DNA from 3 places in the Streptomyces odontotermitis genome. Region 3 is predicted to be linked to each of the others. Evidence: predicted binding sites of a transcription regulator. Region 3 holds the regulator's gene; each other region holds the start of a gene.
What was found. Region 3 encodes HrcA, which represses chaperone genes, less so after heat shock. Its sites were predicted from a motif close to TTNGCACTCNGNNNNNCNGAGTGCNAA; they were not measured.
Positions count from the first base shown of each region.

Region 1: the regulator HrcA is predicted to act here: its motif matches at 2,511-2,537, upstream of groL (chaperonin GroEL).
Region 2: the regulator HrcA is predicted to act here: its motif matches at 3,151-3,177, upstream of groES (co-chaperone GroES).

Region 1 covers NZ_JBNJLS010000003.1:165,199-170,603, forward strand. Annotated here, with positions in the region: SAM riboswitch class I at 1-81, shown strand, start outside; gene thrC (threonine synthase) at 99-1,394, shown strand; gene ACQB60_RS11540 (MoaD/ThiS family protein) at 1,432-1,707, shown strand; gene ACQB60_RS11545 (cold-shock protein) at 2,151-2,357, shown strand; gene groL (chaperonin GroEL) at 2,663-4,285, shown strand; gene ACQB60_RS11555 (aldo/keto reductase) at 4,519-5,405, shown strand, end outside.
Region 2 covers NZ_JBNJLS010000019.1:9,674-15,078, forward strand. Annotated here, with positions in the region: gene ACQB60_RS35395 (MFS transporter) at 1-576, shown strand, start outside; gene ACQB60_RS35400 (class I SAM-dependent methyltransferase) at 573-1,781, opposite strand; gene ACQB60_RS35405 (polysaccharide deacetylase family protein) at 1,864-2,787, shown strand; gene groES (co-chaperone GroES) at 3,322-3,630, shown strand; gene groL (chaperonin GroEL) at 3,747-5,375, shown strand.
Region 3 covers NZ_JBNJLS010000001.1:1,018,284-1,023,688, reverse strand. Annotated here, with positions in the region: gene hemW (radical SAM family heme chaperone HemW) at 1-989, shown strand, start outside; gene ACQB60_RS04695 (DUF3097 domain-containing protein) at 1,145-1,978, opposite strand; gene ACQB60_RS04690 (MBL fold metallo-hydrolase) at 1,989-2,726, opposite strand; gene hrcA (heat-inducible transcriptional repressor HrcA) at 2,998-4,014, shown strand; gene dnaJ (molecular chaperone DnaJ) at 4,015-5,151, shown strand; gene ACQB60_RS04675 (nitronate monooxygenase) at 5,277-5,405, shown strand, end outside.

The DNA of each region.
Region 1 (5,405 bases), on a different contig from region 3:
AACGTCGACACCGCGAGGCTCCCGGCTAGGGAAGGTGCCAATTCCGTCTCGCGGCGAAGTGCGTCGCGGGGAAGATGAGGAGAAAGGGCCTCGCCTCCATGGCTGTGCAGACTGTCGCCACCACTGGTACCACCACCCCCGTAGACCTCGGTCCGGCCTCCGGCCTCTCCTGCCGTGAGTGCGGAACCCGCTTCGAGCTCGGCCCGATCTTCGCCTGCGCCGAGTGTTTCGGCCCCCTCGAAGTCGCCTATGACTTCCCGGCCACTGGCCCGGAAGCCCTCCGCAAGCAGATCGAGTCCGGCCCCGCCAACGTCTGGCGCTATGCCCCGCTGCTGCCCGTCCCGGCCGACGTCGCCGAGAAGCCGAACCTGAACCCGGGCTGGACGAAGCTGGTCAAGGCCGACAACCTCGCCCGTGAACTGGGCGTCGCGCAGGGCAAGTTGTTCGTCAAGGACGACTCCGGCAACCCCACGCACTCCTTCAAGGACCGCGTCGTCGCGCAGGCCATCGAGGCCGCGCGCGCCTTCGGCTTCACCACCCTGTCCTGCTCCTCGACCGGCAACCTGGCCGGTGCCGTCGGCGCCGCCGCCGCCCGCGCCGGCTTCCGCTCCTGCGTCTTCATCCCGCACGACCTGGAGCAGGGCAAGGTCGTCATGGCCGGTGTCTACGGCGGTGACCTCGTCGCCATCGAGGGCAACTACGACGACGTGAACCGCTTCTGCTCCGAGCTCATCGGCGACCCGCTGGGCGAGGGCTGGGGCTTCGTGAACGTGAACCTGCGGCCGTACTACGGAGAGGGCTCCAAGACCCTCGCGTACGAGATCTGCGAGCAGCTCGGCTGGCAGCTGCCCGACCAGCTGGTCATCCCGATCGCCTCCGGCTCCCAGTTCACGAAGATCGACAAGGGGCTGCAGGAGCTGATCAAGCTCGGCCTCGTCGAGGACAAGCCCTACAAGCTCTTCGGGGCCCAGGCCGAGGGCTGCTCGCCGGTCTCCGTCGCCTACAAGGGCGGCCACGACGTCGTCCGCCCGCAGAAGCCGAACACGATCGCCAAGTCCCTCGCGATCGGCAACCCGGCCGACGGCCCGTACGTCCTGGACATCGCGCGCCGCACGGGCGGTGCCGTGGAGGACGTGAACGACGAGCAGGTCGTGGACGCGATCAAGCTGCTCGCCCAGACCGAGGGGATCTTCGCCGAGACGGCGGGCGGCGTGACCCTGGGCGTCACCAAGAAGCTGATCGAGGCGGGCGCCATCGACCCGAACCTCACCACGGTCGTGCTGAACACGGGCGACGGCCTCAAGACGCTGGACGCCGTCGCCGACAGCTCGCAGGCGACCGCCACCATCCGCCCCAGCCTGGACGCGTTCCGCGACGCGGGCCTGGCCCACTGATCCACGTACGACCGCGTCCGCAGGAAGGACCCACCCCATGAGCGTCAACGTCCGCATCCCCACCATTCTCCGCACCTACACCGGCGGCCGGGCCGAGGTCCCCGCCGAGGGAGCCACCCTCGGTGAGGTCATCGCCGACCTGGAGAAGAACCACACGGGCATCGCCGCCCGCGTCCTGGACGACCAGGGCAAGCTGCGCCGCTTCGTGAACGTGTACGTGAACGACGACGACGTGCGCTTCGAGCAGGGCCTGGAGACCGCGACGCCGGACGGCGCGGGCGTTTCGATCATTCCCGCCGTCGCGGGCGGCTGAGCCGCGAAGGAGGTCCGTCCGCGGACTTCCGCAACAACTCTGCGTTATTCGGATTGCCCCCTCCGGGAGAAAGCGGAGGGGGCAATTCTGTGTCGTTGAGCGCGGTACAGTTGAGGAGCACGCTGTGCCGTTAGTGCCGAGCGCATATACGAAGTCGGCCGCTCGCCCGCCAGAAGTAGCCAAAGTACCTTGCCCATTTGGGCTCATTGCGGCATTTGCCGGGCCCGACTTGCCCTGAACTCCGGCAGAATCGCCGGATATTACCGATCGGGCGTGCCCAGAATTCTCGTCCGATTGACCTGTTGCAGACGGCAGTTGGGCAGATACATTCAGCCGCGGTCGACGCGTTCCGGCGCACACCCCCATCACCAATGGGGCGTGAGGTCTGACCCGGGTCCGCGAAGTGCGGTCCTGCGCAAGGGCCAGTAATAGGGGAGTTAGGCATGGCTCAGGGCACCGTCAAGTGGTTCAACGCGGAGAAGGGGTACGGCTTCATCGCGGTCGACGGTGGTGCGGATGTATTCGTCCACTACAGCGCGATCCAGATGGACGGGTACCGCACCCTTGAAGAAGGTCAGCGGGTCGAGTTCGAGATCTCGCAGGGCCAGAAGGGTCCGCAGGCGGACATGGTCAAGCTGGCCGTCGGCTGAGCTGGCGCGTCCGGCCAACTAGGCACTCACGGCGAGGGCCCGTATCCCGAGAGGGGTACGGGCCCTCGTGCGTGCCGGGGCGCGCCGGTGCGCCCCGTTCGGGATCCGTGAGAGCCGCTTGCACTCGCATGGGTCGAGTGCTAATCATTGGCGTTAGCACTCTACGAGTGAGAGTGACAGAACTTGGATCGGGCCGGTGAGGTCGGCAGACCGGGTGGGGCAAGGAACCACAAGGGCTGCGGGCCGTCCGTCGCGGGCGCCAGTGCGGTCCTGCTTTCCACCCCTGTCCGGGAGGACCACTTCACATGGCCAAGATCATCGCGTTCGACGAGGAGGCACGGCGCGGCCTCGAGCGCGGCATGAACCAGCTCGCCGACGCCGTCAAGGTGACCCTGGGCCCCAAGGGTCGCAACGTCGTCCTCGAGAAGAAGTGGGGCGCCCCCACGATCACCAACGATGGTGTCTCCATCGCCAAGGAGATCGAGCTCGAGGACCCGTACGAGAAGATCGGCGCCGAGCTGGTCAAGGAGGTCGCGAAGAAGACGGACGACGTCGCCGGTGACGGCACGACGACCGCGACCGTCCTGGCCCAGGCCCTGGTGCGCGAGGGTCTGCGCAACGTGGCCGCCGGTGCCAACCCGATGGCTCTGAAGCGCGGCATCGAGAAGGCCGTCGAGGCTGTCTCGGGCGCCCTGCTCGAGCAGGCGAAGGATGTCGAGACCAAGGAGCAGATCGCTTCGACGGCCTCCATCTCCGCCGCCGACACCCAGATCGGCGAGCTCATCGCCGAGGCCATGGACAAGGTCGGCAAGGAAGGCGTCATCACGGTCGAGGAGGCCCAGACCTTCGGTCTGGAGCTGGAGCTCACCGAGGGCATGCGCTTCGACAAGGGCTACATCTCGGCGTACTTCGCCACCGACATGGAGCGTATGGAGGCGTCGCTCGACGACCCGTACATCCTGATCGTCAACTCGAAGATCGGCTCGGTCAAGGACCTGCTGCCGCTCCTCGAGAAGGTCATGCAGTCCGGCAAGCCGCTGCTGATCATCGCCGAGGACGTCGAGGGCGAGGCCCTGTCCACCCTGGTCGTCAACAAGATCAAGGGCACCTTCAAGTCCGTCGCCGTCAAGGCCCCGGGCTTCGGCGACCGCCGCAAGGCGATGCTGAACGACATCGCCATCCTCACGGGCGGCGAGGTCATCTCCGAGGAGGTCGGCCTCAAGCTGGAGAACGCCGGTCTGGAGCTCCTCGGCCGCGCCCGCAAGGTCGTCATCACCAAGGACGAGACGACCATCGTCGACGGCGCCGGCAGCAGCGACCAGGTCCAGGGCCGGGTCAACCAGATCCGCGCCGAGATCGAGAACTCGGACTCGGACTACGACCGCGAGAAGCTCCAGGAGCGCCTGGCGAAGCTCGCGGGCGGCGTGGCCGTCATCAAGGCCGGTGCCGCGACCGAGGTCGAGCTCAAGGAGCGCAAGCACCGCATCGAGGACGCCGTGCGCAACGCGAAGGCGGCCGTCGAGGAGGGCATCGTCGCCGGTGGTGGCGTGGCCCTGCTGCAGGCTTCCTCCGTCTTCGAGAAGCTCGAGCTCGAGGGTGACGAGGCCACCGGTGCCGCCGCTGTGAAGCTGGCCCTGGAGGCCCCGCTGAAGCAGATCTCCGTGAACGCCGGCCTCGAGGGTGGCGTCATCGTGGAGAAGGTCCGCAACCTCACCCCCGGTCACGGCCTGAACGCCGCGAACGGCGAGTACGTGGACATGATCGCCGAGGGCATCATCGACCCGGCGAAGGTGACCCGCTCTGCCCTGCAGAACGCCGCCTCCATCGCCGCGCTGTTCCTCACCACCGAGGCCGTCATCGCCGACAAGCCGGAGAAGGCCGCCGCGGCCGCTCCGGGTGGCATGCCGGGCGGTGACATGGACTTCTGAGCCCCCGAGGTTCAGTAGTTCATGGCGTGACCCGCAGTACCCGCAGTACCCGCTTCACGTCGAGGGCGGCACCCCTTCTCCCAGGGGGGTGCCGCCCTCGGCGCGTGGTGCGGGGCCTGTTGGGGCGGCGGGGCCCGCTGTGCTTGCGGTGGAGTGCACTCCAACTCCTAGAGTGCGGTCATTCTCAGGGCGCGGTCGCCTTCGACGGGCCGCCTTCGGCAAGGGAGTTCACCATGCGCTACCGCGCTCTCGGCGGCACCGGCATCGAGGTCAGCACCTACTGCCTCGGCACGATGATGTTCGGCGCCGTCGGCAATCCCGACCACGACGCGTGCGTGCGCGCCGTCCACACCGCGCTCGACGCGGGCATCAACTTCGTGGACACCGCCGACATGTACTCCGCCGGCGAGTCCGAGGAGATCACCGGCAAGGCGCTGCGCGGCCGCCGCGACGACGTCGTGCTCGCGACGAAGGTGCACTTCCCGATGGGCGAGGTCCCCAACAGGGGCGGGAACTCGCGGCGTTGGATCGTGCGTGCCGTGGAGGACAGCCTGCGCCGCCTCGGCACCGACTGGATCGACCTCTACCAGATCCACCGCCCCGACCACACGACGGACATCGAGGAGACCCTCGGGGTGCTCGGCGACCTCGTGCGGGAGGGCAAGATACGGGCCTTCGGGTGCTCGACCTTCCCCGCCGAGGACATCGTCGAGGCCCACCACGTCGCGGAGCGGCGCGGGCTCATGCGCTTCCGCACCGAGCAGCCGCCGTACTCGCTCCTGGCCCGCGGCATCGAGAGGTCGGTGCTGCCGACCGCGCGCCGCCTCGGTATGGGCGTCCTGACCTGGGGGCCGCTCGCCTCCGGCTTCCTCTCCGGCAAGTACCGCACGGGGCTGCCCGTGGACCTCGACGGCAACCGCGCCAAGCTCAACCGGCAGCGGTTCGACCCGGCCGTTCCCGGCAACACCGAGAAGCTGGCCGTCGCGGAGCAACTGCACCAGCTGGCCGGGGAATTGGGCTGCACGCTGCCCGAGCTGGCGGTGGCCTTCCCGCTCGCGCACCCCGCCGTCACCTCGGTGATCCTCGGCCCGCGCACCCAGGAGCAGCTGGACCTGTTCCT
Region 2 (5,405 bases), on a different contig from region 3:
CTCTACCTCCAGGAGGTCCTGTCGTACGGGCCCACGCGCGCCGGAGCCGCCTTCCTGCCGTTCTGCGTGGGCGTCGTCGCCGGGTCCACCGCGGCGGCGCGCGCCGTGGGCCGGTTCGGGGAGCGGGCGCTGCTGGTGACCGGAGGGCTCCTGGGGGCGGCCGGGTTCCTGTGGTTCGCACTGACCGCCGAGGCGGGCGGCACCTTCGCGGGCTCGGTCCTCGGCCCCTCGCTCGTGGCCAGCGTCGGCACCGGCATGTGCTTCGTGCCGCTCGGCGCGGCGGCCACGTCGGGCGTCGCCGTCGAGGAGACCGGCATGGCGGCGGGGCTGCTCAACTGCTCCCGCCAGCTGGGCGGTTCACTCGGCCTCGCGGCCCTGGCGACCGTCGCGGCCCACACCTCGGGCACCTCGGGCACCTCGGGCGACCGGCCGGGCCCGGCCGCGCTCGCGGACGGCTACGCCACGGCGTTCGCGGTGTCGGCGGCGCTGCTCGCGGCGGCGGCACTGGCGACGGCGGCGCTGCACAAGTCCCGTTCCCAGGGCCCTGCTCGGGTCGGGGGCCTGCTCGGGTCCTAGTCGTGGAGGGGGTGCCCGACCAGCATCGTCGGCGCCCCCGCCACCCGCGTCAGGAACACCGTCGCCGCGTGCCGCCCCTGCGGCTTCACCTTCTTGCGCAGCTCCTCCGGCTCGACGGCGGACCCCCGCTTCTTGACGGTCAGGATCCCGACCCCGCGCTCCCGCAGCAGTGCCTTCAACTTCTTCACGTTGAAGGGCAGTTGATCGGTGATCTCGTACGCGGTGGCGTACGGGGTGCTGTGCCGCTCCTCGGACGTGACGTACGCGATGGTCTCGTCGATGAGCCCGCCGCCCACCTGCCGGGCCACCTCCGCGACCAGATGGGCCCGGATGACGGCGCCGTCCGGCTCGTACAAGTACCGCCCCACGGGCCGCACCTCGGGGTCGGGCAGCATCGCGTCGAGGGAGGTCCACAGGGAGGCGCCGGAGGGCAGCAGGGTCGCCCGGTGCGAGCGCGCCGTGCCCGTGCCGAACCACAGCACGGCCTCCTTCACGTCCCCGCCGTCCGAGATCCACTCCGCCTCGGCCTCGGCGGGCACCGCCTCGTGCGGGATGCCGGGCGCGATCTTCAACGCGGCGTGCGGAGCCTTCAACGCGGCGGTGACCGCCCACGACAGCGGCGGCGAGTAAGCCTCCGGATCGAAAATCCTCCCTCGCCCGCCCCTCCGCGCCGGATCCACGAACACGGCGTCGTACGAAGCCGTGTCCACCTCCGTCACATCCGCCTCACAGACCTCGATGAGCTCGGCGAGCCCCAGCGCCTCCGCGTTCGCCCGCGCCACCGCACACGTCAGCGGCGACCGGTCGACGGCGAGCACGGAGATCCCGGCCCGTGCGAGCGCGATCGCGTCCCCGCCGATCCCGCAGCACAGATCGGCCACGCTCCGTACGCCCAGGGCCTTGAAGGACTCGGCGCGGTGGGTGGCGACGGACGTGCGGGTGGCCTGCTCGACACCGTCCGGCGTGAAGAACATCCGGGCCGCGTCCTCGGCCCCGAACTTCGCCACCGCCCGCTGCCGCAGCCGCGCCTGCGCGAGCGCCGCCGAGACCAGCGCCGCCGGGTGCGTGCGGCGCAGGCGGGTGGCCGCGGCCAGCTCCCCGGCCGGTGCGACGTCCCGTACCTCGTCGAGGAGGGCGCGGCCCTCGGGGGCGAGCAGCGCGGCGAATTCCGATGCGGGGGAGAGCTGGTCGTTCACCCGGCCCATTGTGGGCCAGTCGGTGGATGGTGCGCGTCCGGTGGCGGTGTCGGCCTGGCTGCAGGGCTGTGAGCTGCGAGGATCCGGCGCCATGCAACTAGTACGACAAAACGACAAAAGAGCCAGAAAGCGGAAGCTCCCGGCGTACGCCACCGTGGCCGCTCTCGCCCTCACCGCGATCGTCTCGGGCTGCGCGTCCGGCGACGGCGACACCGTCCGCCCCGCCCCCGGCCAGCAGCCCCTCAAGGCCCCGCCGGCCCGCGCCCTCGACAGCTACGCCCACAAGCTGCGCGTCGCCCAGGCCCAGCGGGCCGCCGCCGCGAAGCGCTGGGGCCTGGCCAGGACCCCCCTCGCCGCACCCCGCCCGCCCGCCAAGAAGCCGCACATCGCCACCCGCAAGGGCTTCGAGGTCCGCGACCAGGCGCACCTGCCGCCCGTCTTCACGACCGTCCCCACCAAGGAGAAGGTCGTCTTCCTCACCATGGACGACGGCGCCGAGAAGGACCCGGCGCTGCTGCGGATGATGAGCGAACTGAAGATCCCCTACACCGCGTTCCTCAGCGACTACCTGGTCAAGGAGGACTACGGCTACTTCAAGAAGATGCAGGACAGGGGGGTCACCCTCAACAACCACACCCTCAACCACCGCTATCTGCCCGGGCTTTCGTACGAGGGGCAGCGGCGCGAGATCTGCGGCATGCAGGACGTGATCCGCAAGCACTACGGCAAGCGCCCCCAGCTCTTCCGCCCGCCGTACGGCAACTACAACCAGGACACGCTGCGCGCCGCGAAGTCCTGCGGCGTCAAAGCGGTGCCACTGTGGGCGTCCGAAGCATTCGTCGACCACATGGAGTGGCGCGAGTGGGACCGGGACCTGCACCCCGGCGACATCATCCTCACGCACTTCCGGGGGCGTGAGGACTGGAAGGGCACGATGCCCGACATGATCCGCCGGGTCATGAAGACGGTGACGGACAAGGGGTACGCGGTGGCCAGGCTGGAGGACTACCTGTGACGCGGCGGGCGCGGGCGCACAGACTGCTGGCGGGCTTGCTGGCGACCGCGGTGCTCGCGCCCGCACTCACCGCGTGCGCCGACTCGGTGGACCCGATCGAGAGGCTGGGCAGGAAGGCGGCCCAGAAGGTGCCGCGGAAGGGCAGACCGGGGAGCGAGCCGTCTCGCTGCGGGCAGCCGCTCCGCACGGCGGATCCCACCCCTGTGAAGGCTCCGAAGGCTCCGGAAGCCTCGAAAGCTCCGGAAGCTTCGAAGGCACCATCGCGGGAGCGTGACCGTTGTCCCGCAAGGGGCGAGCCGGCCCCCGAGGGGACCCCCGCCCCGGAGGGTCGCCCCGCTCACCGATAAACACGGCGTTAGCCAATTGGCACTCCGCTTGACCGAGTGCTAATCGTCGTCCTAGTCTCGGGCCTGGCACTCCCCACTGGAGAGTGCCAATAGCGACGGGCAGGTCCGGCACCCGCGACGACGGATCCACCTGGTCGCCACCTCAGACAGTTAACCCCGTGAGATCTCCGAAGGGGGAGGTCGGATCGTGACGACCACCAGCTCCAAGGTTGCCATCAAGCCGCTCGAGGACCGCATTGTGGTCCAGCCGCTCGACGCCGAGCAGACCACGGCCTCTGGCCTGGTCATCCCGGACACCGCGAAGGAGAAGCCCCAGGAGGGCGCCGTCCTCGCCGTGGGCCCGGGCCGCTTCGAGAACGGCGAGCGCCTTCCGCTCGACGTGAAGGTCGGCGATGTCGTGCTGTACAGCAAGTACGGCGGCACCGAGGTGAAGTACAACGGCGACGAGTACCTCGTCCTCTCGGCCCGCGACGTGCTCGCGATCGTCGAGAAGTAGTCACCTCGAAGCGAATGCTTTGAAGAGCTGCGCCCCTGGCCACCCCGCTGATGCCGGGCGGCGAGGGGCGCGGCTTCGTTTTTGACCCAGTTTTCCGAGAGGGCTGAACCGCTCCCATGGCGAAGATCCTGAAGTTCGACGAGGACGCCCGTCGCGCCCTCGAGCGCGGCGTCAACAAGCTTGCCGACACGGTCAAGGTGACGATCGGCCCCCGCGGCCGCAACGTCGTCATCGACAAGAAGTTCGGCGCCCCCACGATCACCAACGACGGTGTCACCATCGCCCGCGAGGTCGAGGTCGAGGACCCGTACGAGAACCTCGGCGCCCAGCTGGTGAAGGAGGTGGCGACCAAGACCAACGACATCGCGGGTGACGGCACCACCACCGCCACCGTGCTCGCCCAGGCCCTGGTCAAGGAGGGCCTGCGCAACGTCGCCGCCGGTGCCTCCCCGGCCGCCCTGAAGAAGGGCATCGACGCCGCGGTCAAGGCCGTGTCCGAGGACCTCCTCGCCACCGCCCGTCCGATCGACGAGAAGTCGGACATCGCCGCCGTCGCCGGTCTCTCCGCCCAGGACACGCAGGTCGGCGAGCTCATCGCCGAGGCGATGGACAAGGTCGGCAAGGACGGTGTCATCACCGTCGAGGAGTCCAACACCTTCGGTCTGGAGCTGGACTTCACCGAGGGCATGGCCTTCGACAAGGGCTACCTGTCGCCGTACTTCGTGACGGACCAGGAGCGCATGGAGGCCGTCCTCGAGGACCCGTACATCCTCATCCACCAGGGCAAGATCTCCTCGATCCAGGACCTGCTGCCGCTGCTCGAGAAGGTCATCCAGGCCGGCTCCTCGAAGCCGCTGCTGATCATCGCCGAGGACGTCGAGGGCGAGGCGCTCTCCACCCTCGTCGTCAACAAGATCCGCGGCACCTTCAACGCGGTGGCCGTCAAGGCCCCCGGCTTCGGCGACCGCCGCAAGGCGATGCTCGGCGACATGGCCGCCCTCACCGGCGGCACCGTCATCGCCGAGGAGGTCGGCCTCAAGCTCGACCAGGTCGGCCTGGACGTGCTCGGCACCGCCCGCCGCGTGACCATCACCAAGGACGACACGACCATCGTCGACGGCGGCGGCAACGCCGGTGACGTCGAGGGCCGCGTCAACCAGATCAAGGCCGAGATCGAGGCCACGGACTCCGACTGGGACCGCGAGAAGCTCCAGGAGCGCCTCGCGAAGCTGGCCGGCGGCGTGTGCGTCATCAAGGTCGGCGCCGCCACCGAGGTGGAGCTGAAGGAGAAGAAGCACCGTCTGGAGGACGCCATCTCCGCGACCCGCGCCGCGGTCGAGGAGGGCATCGTCTCCGGTGGTGGCTCCGCGCTCGTCCACGCCGCGAAGGTCCTCGAGGGCTCCCTCGGCAAGGAGGGCGACGAGGCCACCGGTGTCGCCGTCGTCCGCCGCGCCGTCGTCGAGCCGCTGCGCTGGATCGCCGAGAACGCCGGCCTCGAGGGCTACGTCATCACCTCCAAGGTGGCGGAGCTCGACAAGGGCTTCGGCTTCAACGCCGCCACCGGCGAGTACGGCGACCTGGTCAAGGCCGGCGTCATCGACCCGGTCAAGGTGACCCGCTCCGCCCTGGAGAACGCCGCGTCCATCGCCTCCCTGCTCCTCACGACCGAGACCCTGGTCGTCGAGAAGCCGGCCGAGGAAGAGGCCGAGGCCGGTCACGGCCACGGTCACGGGCACGCCCACTGACCCACGGGTTCAGCGACGAGGCCCGGCGCC
Region 3 (5,405 bases):
AGGTGCTGGGGGACGACCCCCGGCCGGTGCGGACCGTCTTCGTCGGCGGGGGGACGCCGACGCTGCTCGACGCCGGGGACCTCGTACGGATGCTGGGGGCGATCCGGGACGAGTTCGGGCTCGCCGATGATGCCGAGATCACTACCGAGGCCAATCCCGAGTCCGTCGACCCGGCGTATCTGAGCGCGCTGCGCGAAGGCGGGTTCAACCGGGTCTCCTTCGGGATGCAGAGCGCTCGGCAGCATGTGCTGAAGGTGCTCGACCGTACGCATACGCCCGGTCGGCCCGAGGCGTGCGTCGCGGAGGCGCGGGCCGCGGGGTTCGAGCACGTGAATCTCGATCTCATTTATGGGACCCCGGGGGAGTCCGACGACGACTGGCGGGCCTCCCTGGAGGCGGCCATCGGGGCCGGGCCCGACCATGTGAGCGCGTACGCCCTGATCGTCGAGGAAGGGACGCAGCTGGCGCGGCGGATTCGGCGCGGGGAGGTGCCGATGACCGACGACGACGTGCACGCGGACCGGTATCTGATCGCCGATGAGGTGCTGGGGGGTGCGGGGTTCTCTTGGTACGAGGTGTCCAACTGGGCCACCTCGGAGGCCGCTCGGTGCCTGCACAACGAGCTGTACTGGCGGGGGGCCGACTGGTGGGGGGCCGGGCCGGGGGCCCACAGCCATGTGGGGGGTGTGCGGTGGTGGAACGTGAAGCATCCCGGGGCGTATGCGGGGGCTCTTGCGGGTGGGAGGTCGCCGGGGGCCGGGCGGGAAGTGCTTTCGGGGGAGGACCGGAGGGTTGAGCGGGTGCTGCTGGAGCTTCGGCTGCGCGAGGGGGCGCCCTTGTCCCTCCTGAAGGAGGCTGGGCTTGCCGCTGCGCGGCGGGCTGTGGGGGACGGGTTGCTGGAGGAGGGGGCCTTTGCCGGTGGGCGGGCCGTGTTGACGCTTCGGGGGCGGTTGTTGGCTGATGGGGTGGTGCGGGATCTGGTGGATTGAGTTTCCTCTTCCCCGATCCCGCCCCTTCCCGAAATCCCCCGGCTCCGCCGGGCCTGGCGTGCTCTTCCTGGGGGCTTCGCCCCCAGATCCCCCGTATCGGCCCGGACGGCCTCGTCCTCGAACGCCGGACGGGCTGAAGAGGCTCCCGGAACGGGCTAGGTCGGGGAGCCCGTCACGAAGTCGATCAGTTCTTCCACTCTGCCCAGCAGCGCCGGCTCCAGGTCCTTGTAGCTGTGCACCGAGGACAGGATGTGCTGCCATGCCTCGCCCGTGTTCGTGAACCGCCAGCCCAGGGCGTGGCATACGCCTGTCTTCCAGTCCTGGCCCTTGGGGACGCGGGGCCAGGACCGGATGCCCAGGGACGACGGCTTCACCGCCTCCCATACGTCGATGTACGGGTGGCCCACCACCAAGGCGTGGTCGCTGCTCACCTGGGCCGCGATGCGGGACTCCTTGGAGCCGGGGACCAGGTGGTCCACCAGGACGCCGAGGCGGGCGTCGGGGCCCGGGGAGAAGTCGGAGACGATGGCCGGGAGGTCGTCGATGCCTTCCAGGTACTCGACGACCACGCCCTCGATGCGGAGGTCGTCGCCCCAGACCTTCTCGACCAGTTCCGCGTCGTGGCGGCCCTCCACGTAGATGCGTCCGGCCCGGGCCACCCGTGCGCGCGCACCCGGCACCGCCACCGAGCCGGAGGCCGTGCGGGAGGGAGAGGGAGAGGGGGAGGGGGTCGTGGGGGTGGGGCGGGTGAGTGTCACCACGCGGCCTTCCAGGAGGAAGCCGGCCGGAGACATCGGGAAGACGCGGTGCTTGCCGAAGCGGTCCTCCAGCGTGACCGTCGGGCCCTGTGCCGTCTTCTCGCAGCGGATCACCGCCCCGCAGAAGCCTGTGGTGACTTCCTCGACCACCAGGTCCTGTTCCGCCGGGACCTCGGGGGGCGGCGTCTTCTTCTTCCACGGCGGTGTGAAGTCGGGGCTGTAGCTGCGCATTCGGGAGACGCTACGACACCCGGAAACGGCGGGCCAGTTCATCGCGCTGGTTGCGTACGAAGGTGGCGTCCACCACCGCGCCGTGACCGGGGACGTACAGCGCGTCCGGGCCGCCCAGGTCCAGGAGGCGGTCCAGGGCCGCGGGCCAGTGGGAGGGCATCGCGTCGGGGCCCGCCTGGGGCTGACCGGACTCCTCCACCAGGTCGCCGCAGAAGACGACCTCGGGTGCGCCGGGGCCGCCGGGGACGAGGACCGCCAGGTCGTAACCCGTGTGCCCCGGGCCGATGTTGGCGAGCAGGACCTGGGTGCCGCCGCCCAGGTCCAGGGTCCATTCGCCGCACACCAAGTGGTGGGGGTGGACGAGGAGGTCCGTGGCCTCGGCGGCGGCGTCGAGGGGGAGGCCGTGGCGTACGGCGTCCGCCCGCAGGTCGTCGCGCCCGTTGGCGAGTGCGGTGTCCAGGCCCGCCGCGCCGAACACCTGCACCCCCGCGAAGGCCGCCGCGCCCAGGACGTGGTCGAAGTGGGGGTGGGTGAGCGCGAGATGGGTGACCCGGCGGCCGGGGCCGAGCAGGGTACGGGCCTGGGTGCGGAGCTCGGCGCCCTCGCGCAGGCTGGCGCCCGCCTCGATCATGAGGGCGGCGTCGTCGCCGACGACGAGTCCGGCGGTGCAGTCCCAGGCCGGGAGGCGGCGGCGGCCGACGCGCGCCGTGAGCCGCTCCCAGCCCGTCTCGTCCCATGCGGGCGTGATGTCCATAACGGTGACGCTAGCGCCGACGGGGCCAGGCGGCAGCCGCACTCTCGGGCAGTCCTGCGCGCGCACGGCTGTCCGAGCCGGTCGCGGAGCGGCGGCGCCGTCGTGGGCCCGCCTTGCACGTCGGGATGACATCGGGGGGTCCGCCCTTGCCGGGCCCGTACCTCACGGCCGTACACTGGGCCGGTGACGGCTGGCACTCGGCAACGGTGAGTGCCAGGGCGGGGAAGCGGGGCTCCAGTGGACGGACAGGCGGAGGTGAGCACGGATGCTCAGTGAACGCAGGCTTGAGGTGCTGCGCGCCATCGTCCATGACTACGTGGGGACCGAGGAGCCGGTCGGGTCCAAGGCGCTGACCGAGCGGCATCGCCTCGGGGTCTCGCCGGCCACCGTGCGCAATGACATGGCCGCGCTCGAGGAGGAAGGGTTCATCGCCCAGCCGCACACCAGCGCGGGGCGGATCCCGACCGACAAGGGCTACCGTCTCTTCGTCGACAAGCTCGCGGGCGTCAAGCCGATGACCGCCCCCGAGCGGCGGGCCATCCATCACTTCCTTGACGGCGCCGTCGACCTCGATGACGTCGTCGGGCGCACCGTGCGGCTGCTCGCGCAGCTGACACGGCAGGTCGCGGTGGTGCAGTACCCGTCGCTCACGCGCTCGACCGTGCGGCACGTGGAGCTGCTCTCGCTGGCTCCCGCGCGGCTCATGCTCGTCCTGATCACGGACACGGGCCGGGTCGAGCAGCGCATGATCGACTGCCCGGCCCCGTTCGGGGAGACCTCGCTCGCGGATCTGCGGGCGCGGCTCAACAGCCGGGTCGCCGGGCGCCGGTTCGCGGACGTGCCGCAGCTGGTGCAGGACCTCGGGGAGTCCTTCGAGGCGGAGGACCGGGCCACGGTGGCCACGGTGCTCTCCACCCTCCTGGAGACGCTCGTCGAGGAGACCGAGGAGCGGCTGATGATCGGCGGCACCGCCAATCTCACCCGCTTCGGACATGACTTTCCCCTCACCATCCGGCCGGTCCTCGAAGCGCTGGAGGAGCAGGTCGTGCTCCTCAAGTTGCTTGGTGAGGCTACGGATTCGGGCATGACCGTACGGATCGGTCATGAGAACGCCCACGAGGGGCTCAGCTCCACTTCCGTGGTCTCGGTCGGCTACGGTTCGGGCAGTGAGGCAGTAGCGAAACTAGGCGTGGTCGGCCCGACCCGCATGGACTATCCGGGAACGATGGGAGCAGTACGCGCAGTGGCACGTTACGTCGGACAGATCCTGGCGGAGTCGTAAGTGGCCACGGACTATTACGCCGTACTCGGCGTGCGCCGCGACGCTTCCCAGGACGAGATCAAGAAGGCTTTCCGAAGGCTGGCGCGCGAGCTCCATCCGGACGTGAACCCGGATCCGAAGACGCAGGAGCGCTTCAAGGAGATCAACGCCGCCTACGAGGTTCTTTCCGACCCGCAGAAGAAGCAGGTCTACGACCTCGGCGGCGACCCCCTGTCCCAGGCGGGCGGCGGGGGCGCGGGCGGCTTCGGTCAGGGCGGGTTCGGGAACTTCTCGGACATCATGGACGCGTTCTTCGGTACGGCGTCCCAGCGCGGGCCGCGGTCGCGGACCCGTCGCGGCCAGGACGCCATGATCCGGCTCGAGGTCGAGCTGGACGAGGCCGCCTTCGGGACCACCAAGGACATCCAGGTCGACACGGCCGTGGTCTGTACGACCTGCAGCGGTGAGGGTGCCGCTCCGGGTACGTCCGCGCAGACCTGTGACATGTGCCGCGGTCGCGGTGAGGTCTCGCAGGTCACGCGGTCCTTCCTCGGCCAGGTCATGACCTCGCGGCCGTGCCCGCAGTGCCAGGGCTTCGGGACGGTTGTTCCTACGCCGTGCCCCGAGTGCGCCGGTGACGGCCGTATCCGCTCGCGGCGCACGCTGACCGTGAAGATCCCGGCCGGTGTGGACAACGGCACGCGGATCCAGCTCGCCGGTGAGGGCGAGGTGGGGCCGGGAGGCGGTCCCGCCGGTGACCTCTACGTCGAGATCCACGAGCTGCCGCACCCGGTCTTCCAGCGGCGCGGCGACGATCTGCACTGCACGGTGACCATCCCCATGACGGCCGCAGCCCTCGGCACGAAGGTGCCGCTGGAGACGCTGGACGGGATGGAGGAGGTCGACATCCGGCCCGGCACCCAGTCCGGCCAGTCGATCCCGCTGCACGGGCGCGGTGTCACGCATCTGCGCGGCGGCGGGCGCGGCGACCTCATCGTGCACGTCGAGGTGCTCACGCCGACGAAGCTCGACCCCGAGCAGGAGCGGCTGCTGCGGGAGCTGGCGAAGGCGCGCGGCGAGGAGCGGCCCACGGGGCAGTTCCAGCCGGGGCAGCAGGGCCTGTTCTCGCGGTTGAAGGATGCGTTCAACGGGCGGTAGTCCGGCTCGTACTCCGGTCGGTGTTCCAGGCGGCGCCCCTCCCTTCGGGGGAGGGGCGCCGCTTCGTGCGGGCGTACCGGAAGGGGCGATTCGGTGCCCCGAGATGAACGTGGCACGATGCCGTCATGGCCTCCCCATTGACCGATCTCTGCCCCTGTCCGATCGTGCAGGCCCCCATGGCGGGCGGTGCCTCCGGGCCGCAGCTCGCGGCCGCCGTTTCCGAGGCCGGGGGCCTGGGCTTCCTGGCCGCCGGG